DNA from 2 places in the Lysinibacillus sp. FSL R5-0849 genome. Region 2 is predicted to be linked to the other one. Evidence: predicted binding sites of a transcription regulator. Region 2 holds the regulator's gene; the other holds the start of a gene.

What was found. The regulator Rex, encoded in region 2, represses fermentation and respiration genes when NADH is low (regulators of the CRP and FNR family bind a similar motif). The targets are predictions, from matches to a motif close to TTGTGAAATATTTCACAA.
Region 1: a site for Rex is predicted at 1,756-1,773, ahead of MKY80_RS20170 (cytochrome ubiquinol oxidase subunit I). Genes of this name have one in related genera too.

The regions. Positions count from the first base shown of each region.
Region 1 is NZ_CP152004.1:4,062,449-4,066,670, reverse strand. Features, by position in the region: gene MKY80_RS20180 (thioredoxin family protein) at 40-603, shown strand; gene MKY80_RS20175 (diacylglycerol kinase) at 676-1,590, shown strand; gene MKY80_RS20170 (cytochrome ubiquinol oxidase subunit I) at 2,022-3,368, shown strand; gene MKY80_RS20165 (cytochrome d ubiquinol oxidase subunit II) at 3,365-4,222, shown strand, end outside.
Region 2 is NZ_CP152004.1:4,180,608-4,184,829, reverse strand. Features, by position in the region: gene MKY80_RS20685 (ABC-F family ATP-binding cassette domain-containing protein) at 1-1,086, opposite strand, end outside; gene MKY80_RS20680 (redox-sensing transcriptional repressor Rex) at 1,331-1,966, shown strand; gene MKY80_RS20675 (twin-arginine translocase TatA/TatE family subunit) at 2,132-2,317, shown strand; gene tatC (twin-arginine translocase subunit TatC) at 2,334-3,158, shown strand; gene MKY80_RS20665 (type II CAAX endopeptidase family protein) at 3,234-3,998, opposite strand; gene groES (co-chaperone GroES) at 4,167-4,222, shown strand, end outside.

The DNA of each region.
Region 1 (4,222 bases), 120 kb from region 2:
AAAATATAGAATAGATAATTATAAGGGGGACGAGAACCAATGAAAACAGAACAACAATATTTTAATGAAGCTATTTCGATTCAACAATATATGGACAATATGACGACTCTTAAAGAAGAGAGCTTCCGCATTTATGACGACTTTGCAGTGCCAACAAATGATGGCTTTATTGAATTATTAAAAGACAAGCAACCAAAAATTTTAACGATTACGGAAGATTGGTGCGGAGATGCTATGTTAAACAATCCAATTATTCGTCGTGTTGCTGAAGCAGCTGGATTGGACATGCGTACAGTGTTCCGTGATGCGGATACAGATCTAATTGATCGTTATTTAACAAATGGAGGACGTGCTATTCCTATTTACTTGCTATTAGATAGCACTGGTGAGGTGATTGGAAAATGGGGTCCGCGTGCACCGGAATTACAAGAGCTTGTTGTAACGAAGCGTACAAGCTTACCAGATAAAGAAGATCCAACATTTGAAGAAGCTCAAAAGGCCCTTTATGCGGAGATTCGTGAGGAAAATATAACGAACCAAACATATTGGACGTATGTCTATGAAGACTTTAAAAAACAGGTGACAAACGCGTTACAAAAGTAACAAACGTAATGCAACATTTTAGCGAGTAAATCGTTGAATGAAATAGAATCTTATGAAGCAGGAAGGTATGTTATGAAACGAGCAAGAATCATTTATAATCCTACATCTGGACGCGAAGCGTTTAAGAAGCATCTACCAGAGGTGTTGGAAAAATTAGAAGTAGCAGGCTATGAAACATCCTGTCACGCAACAACCGGTGAAGGCGATGCAACACTTGCAGCAAAAGATGCAGTAGACCGTGGCTTTGATATAATCATCGCAGTTGGTGGAGATGGCACTTTAAATGAAGTTGTTTCAGGTGTAAGTCCATTTGAAAACCGTCCAAAAGTTGGTCTAATTCCAATGGGCACTACAAATGATTTTGCCCGTGCCGTGCATATCCCGCGAAATATTGATGAAGCGGTAGACATTATTATACAAGGCGATACATTGCCAGTGGATGTCGGTCTATTAAATGGAGAACGCTACTTCATCAATATAGCTGCTGGCGGACGGATTACGGAGCTAACATATGAAGTACCAAGTAAAATGAAAACAATGCTTGGGCAGTTAGCCTACTATTTAAAAGCAGTAGAAATGATTCCATCCATCAAAGCCTCCCATATGCGTATAGAATATGATGGGGAAGTGTTTGACGGGGATGCCATGATGTTCTTATGTGGTTTAACCAACTCTGTAGGAGGCTTTGAAAAACTTGCACCAGATGCAAGTATTAATGATGGATACTTTACATTATTAGTGTTAAAGAAGGTTAGCCTTCCTGAGTTTATTCAACTAGCGGCTATGGCATTAAGAGGCGAACATTTAAATGATGACCGTGTCATTTACAAAAAAGCGAGTGTTGTCAAAGTCACTACTGAAAACGAAGTACATCTTAATCTAGATGGTGAATATGGCGGAGACGCTCCAGCTACCTTTGAAAATTTAAAGCGTCATATCGAAATTTTTGTCCCTCTTGCTGATATTCGCGAAGAGGACCGTATATAATATATGAAAAGCTCATCTTCGTTTTAGCGAGGATGAGCTTTTTTGTATAAAGGAATCAGCATACTCTTGAAGAACACCAAAACGACTAAAAAGATAATAGACTAAAGCAAATAGCCCGCAGCGAAAAATTAAATATGTAGTAAGTCCAACCTTTAGAATTAGGGATTGTGAATGAATTAAGAAAAATGTTTGGCAAATGTGCGTATATTACATGAACAAATTTTGAAACCTTATTAATAGGCTGAAATTTCGGTCCATTATAAAGGTTTTTTTCGTTGTAATAGTGGAAAATGGGGTATGGATAAAGGAAAGGAAGTGTTGCTTTTGTATAAGTCACAGGAGAAGAAGCTTATTTGGCTAAGCTTTGGTGTTGCAATCATTATGCTACTTTCCATTCTTGGAAGAATATTTGGGAGCTAGGGGGCAATGAGATGATAAACGAATCAGCAGTCTATTGGAGTCGTGCATTAACTGAGTTAACTTTATCGTTCCACATCATTTATGCAACGATAGGAGTCGGTGTCCCGTTAATGATTATGATTGCTCAATGGACTGGGTATAAAAAGAATGATGAGCATTATATTTTAATGGCAAGACGTTGGGCACGTGGCTTCGTCATTACGGTTGCAGTGGGTGTTGTGACTGGAACTGCAATTGGCTTACAACTATCATTATTATGGCCCAACTTTATGCAACTAGCTGGTCAAACCATTGCATTACCACTTTTTTTGGAAACGTTTGCATTTTTCTTTGAAGCTATATTTTTGGGCATTTATTTATATACTTGGGACCGCTTCGATAGTCAGAAAAAGCATATGCTATTGTTAATTCCAGTTGCAGTAGGTGCATCGATGTCGGCTGTATTTATTACAATCGTGAATGCCTTTATGAATGCCCCGAGAGGTTTCGATATTGTCGACGGGAACCTTGTTAATATTCAACCCTTCTTAGCGATGTTTAACCCTGCTATGCCGACAAAGGTGGCGCATGTACTAGTAACAGCGTATATGACATCTGCATTTGTTCTAGCCGCTATAGCAGGATACCGAATGCTTAAAGGATCGAAACATGTATACCATAAAAAAGCATTGCTGTTACTGATGAAAATTGGTTTAATTTTCTCCATTGCAGCAGCTGTGATTGGAGATTTCTCAGGAAAATACTTAGCGGAATATCAACCAGAAAAATTAGCTGCAGCGGAATGGCATTTTGAAACGGAAGGAAAGGCTTCTCTTGTTTTATTTGGCGTGCTAGATGGAGAAGAAGTGAAATATGCCATCAAAATTCCGTATGCTTTAAGCATTCTTGCACATTTTAATCCTAATGCAGAGGTAATTGGATTAGATCAATTCGAGGAAGAGGATCTACCACCACTCTATATTCATTATCTCTTTGATATTATGGTCTCCATAGGTATGTTTATGGTGCTAGTTTCATTACTGTATGTTGTAGGGAAAGCACGGGGCTGGCAGTTTATTCATTCACGCTGGTATCGATGGATCATTGTGGCGGGGGGGCCACTTTCTATCATTGCTATTGAAGCGGGCTGGTGGCTTGCTGAGGTTGGACGTCAACCATGGATTCTTTATGGCTTGATGCGAACTCCAGAAGGGGCCACAACGAGTGATCATGTGGATTTAATGCTGTTGTTGTTTGCAGGTGTATATGCAGTATTAGCGGTAGGAAGCATTGTCGTCTTGGTGCGAATGTTTAAAAAGAATCCCATTGAGCGTGAGATTGAAGATCGCCACTCTGAAAAAGGCGGTGACATCCTATGACATTAGAGATTCTTGGTATTTCAGTATTGTGGATTTTCCTATTTGGCTATGTCATTGTCGCATCGATTGATTTCGGTGCAGGTTTCTTTAACGCCTATAGCCTACTGATTGGGAAGAATCATATTTTAACGAATATTATTAAACGATATTTATCGCCTGTTTGGGAAGTAACCAATGTCTTTTTGGTATTCTTCTTTGTAGGGATCGTAGGATTTTTCCCGCAAACTGCTTTTTACTATGGAACCATTTTACTTATACCAGTCAGCATTTCCCTTGTACTATTAGCCATTCGGGGTTCCTATTATGCCTTTGAATCGTATGGTACAAGAGGACATATTGGTTACACGCTGACCTATGGTGTAGCAGGTTTATTAATTCCTGCATCGTTGTCTGTTGTCTTTGCTATTGCTGGTGGAGGGTATGTGGATCTCGTTAACGGGCAGCCTGTTTTAAACTATTGGACTTTATATACGAGTCCATTTGCTTGGAGCATTGTGGTACTGAGTATTGCCGCTGTACTTTACATTTCCGCAGTATTCTTAACTTGGTATGCTCATAAAGCGAATGACATTGAAGCTACGAAGCTAATGAGAAAATATGCACTTTTATGGGCAGCTCCTTTGATGATCAGCGCATTAGGCATTATGTATGAGATGAAGTCCATTAATCCTGAAAGTTATAGTCACATGGTGAATTTATGGTGGATGTTTGCAATATCAGCCATATTATTTATAATTACAGTGTTCCTCATTTCAATGCGTAAAAAATATGGGCTTGCAGTTGCACTTCTGATTGCACAATTTGCGGTAGCATTTTTCGCTTATGGTATTGCGCAATACCCATATTTACTGTAT
Region 2 (4,222 bases):
AACAAGAGCAATCCGATCCTCGCGAAAAGTACGTAGCTTAATCCCACTAGATATGCGCTGATCGTTATAGCCGATTGTTAAATCATCAACGGATAATACATCATTTCCACTTTGACGTTCAATCGTAAAACCAAAACTAGCGGATTTCTCATCACCATCCGGCGATTCCATCCAGTCTGTTCGTTCAAGCATCTTCCGTCGACTTTGTGCCATTTTTGTTGTAGAGGCACGTGCAATATTCTTTTGGATAAAATCCTCTAGCTTGGCCTTTTCGTCTTGCTGACGCTCAAAAAGTTTGACATCACGTTCATAGTTTTTAGCTTTTTCATCTAAATAAGCACTGTAGTTGCCTGTAAATTTTGTGACACGATGACGTGAAACTTCGTAGACAATGGAAACAACTTGGTCTAAGAAGTAGCGGTCATGGGAAACAATTAAAATAGCGCCCTCATAGTTCTTTAAATAAGATTCTAACCAAGATAATGTTTCAATATCTAAATGGTTCGTAGGCTCATCGAGAATTAGTAGGTCTGGTTTACTCAATAAAAGCTTAGCTAGTGCTAAGCGTGTGCGTTGTCCACCAGATAGTGAGCTAATAGGTTTATCATAGTCTTCCGGATAGAATTGCATGCCGTGAAGCACTGAGCGTATGTCCGATTCATATTGATAGCCGCCAGCATCCTTAAATGTATGCTGTAGTTGATCGTATTCCGACATAACTTTGGCATACAGAGTAGGATTTTCATAAACAGTAGGGTCTGCCATTTGCTGTTCGAGCGAGCGGAGTGTTTGTTCTTGAGCTAAAAGGGGTTCGAAAATGGTCATCATTTCATCCCAAATAGTTAACGTAGAATTTAATCCGGCATGTTGCTCTAAATAGCCAACCTGGATGCCCTTTGGAATAATGATATCCCCTGAGTCATAGGACATTTGACCAGCGATTATTTTTAATAAAGTAGATTTACCTGCACCGTTGCGCCCTACTAAGGCAACGCGATCACGGTGTTGAACTTCTAATTTCACACCACTTAAAATTTCATCTGCAAGAAAGGATTTAGTTAGTTGATTGACCTGTAAAACAATCATTCTTGACACCTCAATTCTACCTTAGTGTAATGGATGAACGATTTGCATGCAATGTCGGTGCTTTACTTATTCCGAGCAGTCATGTAAGATTGAAACGATTTCTTTTTAGTTAGCTGCGTACAAAGCGCCATTAACTAAAGAGAAATACGCTAGTGGATTGAAAAATGTTGTATATAGTTAAGGATAAATGTATTAAAATTAGTACAGTAAAATTGATTGAGTTTCATCTTAAGGAGGAGAAAGTTTGAAACAAGAATTAAAAATTCCACAAGCCACTACAAAAAGACTTCCTCTTTACTATCGATTTATTCAAAACTTTGCACAAGAAGGTATGGAACGTATTTCGTCGAAGGAACTGAGTGAAGCGATGAAAATAGATTCTGCAACCATTCGCCGTGACTTTTCTTATTTTGGTGCTCTTGGAAAGAAAGGCTATGGCTACGATGTACAGCATCTATTACAATTTTTTAGCCAGACGCTTGATCAACATGAAACAACAAAAGTAGCGTTAATTGGCGTGGGGAATTTAGGCAGTGCATTATTAAAATATAATTTTCAAAAAAACCACAACACTCATATTGTTGTAGCATTTGATTCGAAAGCGCCGAAGGATGGCAAAATGATTAGTAACATTCCTGTTTTTCATCCTGATTTGCTGGAAGAAAAGTATGCAGAATACGGGGCAGAGCTAGCTATTTTAACAGTATCACCACGCTCTGCGCAAAAAATGGCAGATCGTTTAGCGGATATGAATGCAAAGGGAATTTTAAACTTTACGCCCGAGCGCTTAACGGTGCCAGATAGCATGCAGCTCTTAACCATTGATTTATCGGTAGAATTGCAAGCGCTTATTTATTTAATTCGGAATCAGGAAGTGTGAAAATTTTACATATTTTATAGTGGAGTTCACTGTTTCTGTCAAATAGTAATTTTAAATAAAACAAGGTAAAATCAGTGAGAGTGACGAAAAACTTTCACATATAATTAGTTAGCAAAATGGCGAAATATGCGTTAAAATGATGGATATAAAGAGGAGGTGGCTGTAATGGGCGGTATTGGTCCTATGAGCCTCATTATTATCGGAGTTGTCGCGTTACTAATTTTTGGTCCTAAAAAGTTACCAGAGCTTGGTAAAGCATTTGGTTCAACACTACGTGAATTCAAAAATGCTACTAAAGGTTTAGCCGACGAAGATGATGATGACAAGAAAAAGAAAGAACTAGATAAGTAAGTTAGGATGTTGAGGAATGAATCCAAAAGATCTAACTGTCATTGAGCATATAGAAGAATTAAGAAAACGGCTGTTCATTGTTGCCGTTTTCTTTGTTCTCGCTATGGCCGGCGCCTTTTTTGTCGCCAAGCCACTTGTTAAATATCTTCAAGCTACCGGAGCACAATATAATATTGAGCTCCATGCATTTGACGTAGTAACACCACTAGCAATTTATATTCAAGTTGTTTTTTTAATTGCATTTATTCTTTCATCGCCAGTATTAATGTATCAATTGTGGTCATTTATTAGTCCAGGATTAAGGGAAGTAGAGCGAAGAGCAACCTTAAGCTATATACCATATTCATTTTTATTGTTTATCGCAGGGTTATCTTTTTCATACTTTTTATTATTCCCGTATGTCATCAAATTCATGATGAATTTATCAAATGATTTAGATATTAAGCAAACAATTGGAATACATGAGTATTTTACATTTTTATTTAAACTCACAATACCATTCGGTTTTCTATTCCAATTACCTATTGTAGTATTGTTCTTTTCACGGATAGGTATATTGAGTCCAGATCTACTAATTCGTATTCGTAAATATTCATACTTTGGTTTATTTGTATGTGCTGCTCTCATTGCACCACCTGAATTGGCGTCTCACTTAATGGTATCAGTGCCCCTATTTATCCTGTATGAAATTAGTATTATGATATCTCGAGTTGGTTATAGGAAATATTTAAAATCAGAGGAAATTCGATTAAAAGAAGAGCAGGAAGCTGAGCAAAAACGCCAGATAGAAGAGGCTCTTGAGCAACAACGACGACAAATAGAAGAATTGAATAAACAGTAATAGATAAAGCTCGGTGCCTACATAAAGGCACCGAGCTTTTGTATTTTTGACAACTTTATAGAGCTTTACAAAAATTTATTGCATTTTTTCTAGTTCTTGAAGAAACTTTTGCAATGGTTCTGCATAGAATTGTACAAGTGTCACAAATCCATTCAGCATGACATGTGCAATAATGGAAGTCCAAATACGTTTTGTTTTGTGATATAAAAAGGCGAAGATCAAACCACAAATTGTATAAAGTAAAATATGGGAGAAGTCGAAGTGGATAATCGCAAAGAATATAGCACTTACTATTGCCGCCACCCAGAAGTTTGTTGTTTGGACAAGTGATCCAAATATAACTCTACGGAAGACGAACTCTTCTAAAATGGGACCAAATACAACGATTGCTAATATGGCAATAGGAGCTCCTTTAGCTATAGCGACAATATCAGCGGTATTTTGGGAACCTCCTTCAATACCAAAAACCGCCATTTCAATAGCTGCTCCAATCATTTGACCGAAAAATACAAGGAAGAAACCAAGAATACCCCAAACAATTGTGAGTGGTATTGTTTCTTTTTTTCCTTGATAAACGTTCCAAAAGGCTTTATCACGGGATGTTAAGATGAAACTTAAAATGAGCGCCACGGCAAAGCTAAGCGCAATATACCATCCTTGAGTTATCGGTGCTGCTTGCTCAGAAGCTAGGCCAGTCATCTTCATAACGAGCTTGTGAAACGGTAAGAGCAACCATCTGCTTGAGATTTGCATGAGGATATAAATCAGTAAAACATATAGAGCTGTTTTTTTATGTTTTGTTACTTTTGGAGAATTAGTCACAGTCAAAATCCTTTCCATTCATAGGCTTCCTTTCTATTGTAGATGAATATGGAAAGAAAACAAAATTTTTCGAAGTTCTGACTTGCAAAAAAAAGTGTGATTGATTATCATAATAATTGTATTAGCACTCGATGTTATAGAGTGCTAATAAATTCAACAATTATTATTATTAGGAGGTTGTTTCACTTGTTAAGACCACTAGGAGATCGTATTGTAATTGAACTAATCGAGGTAGAAGAAAA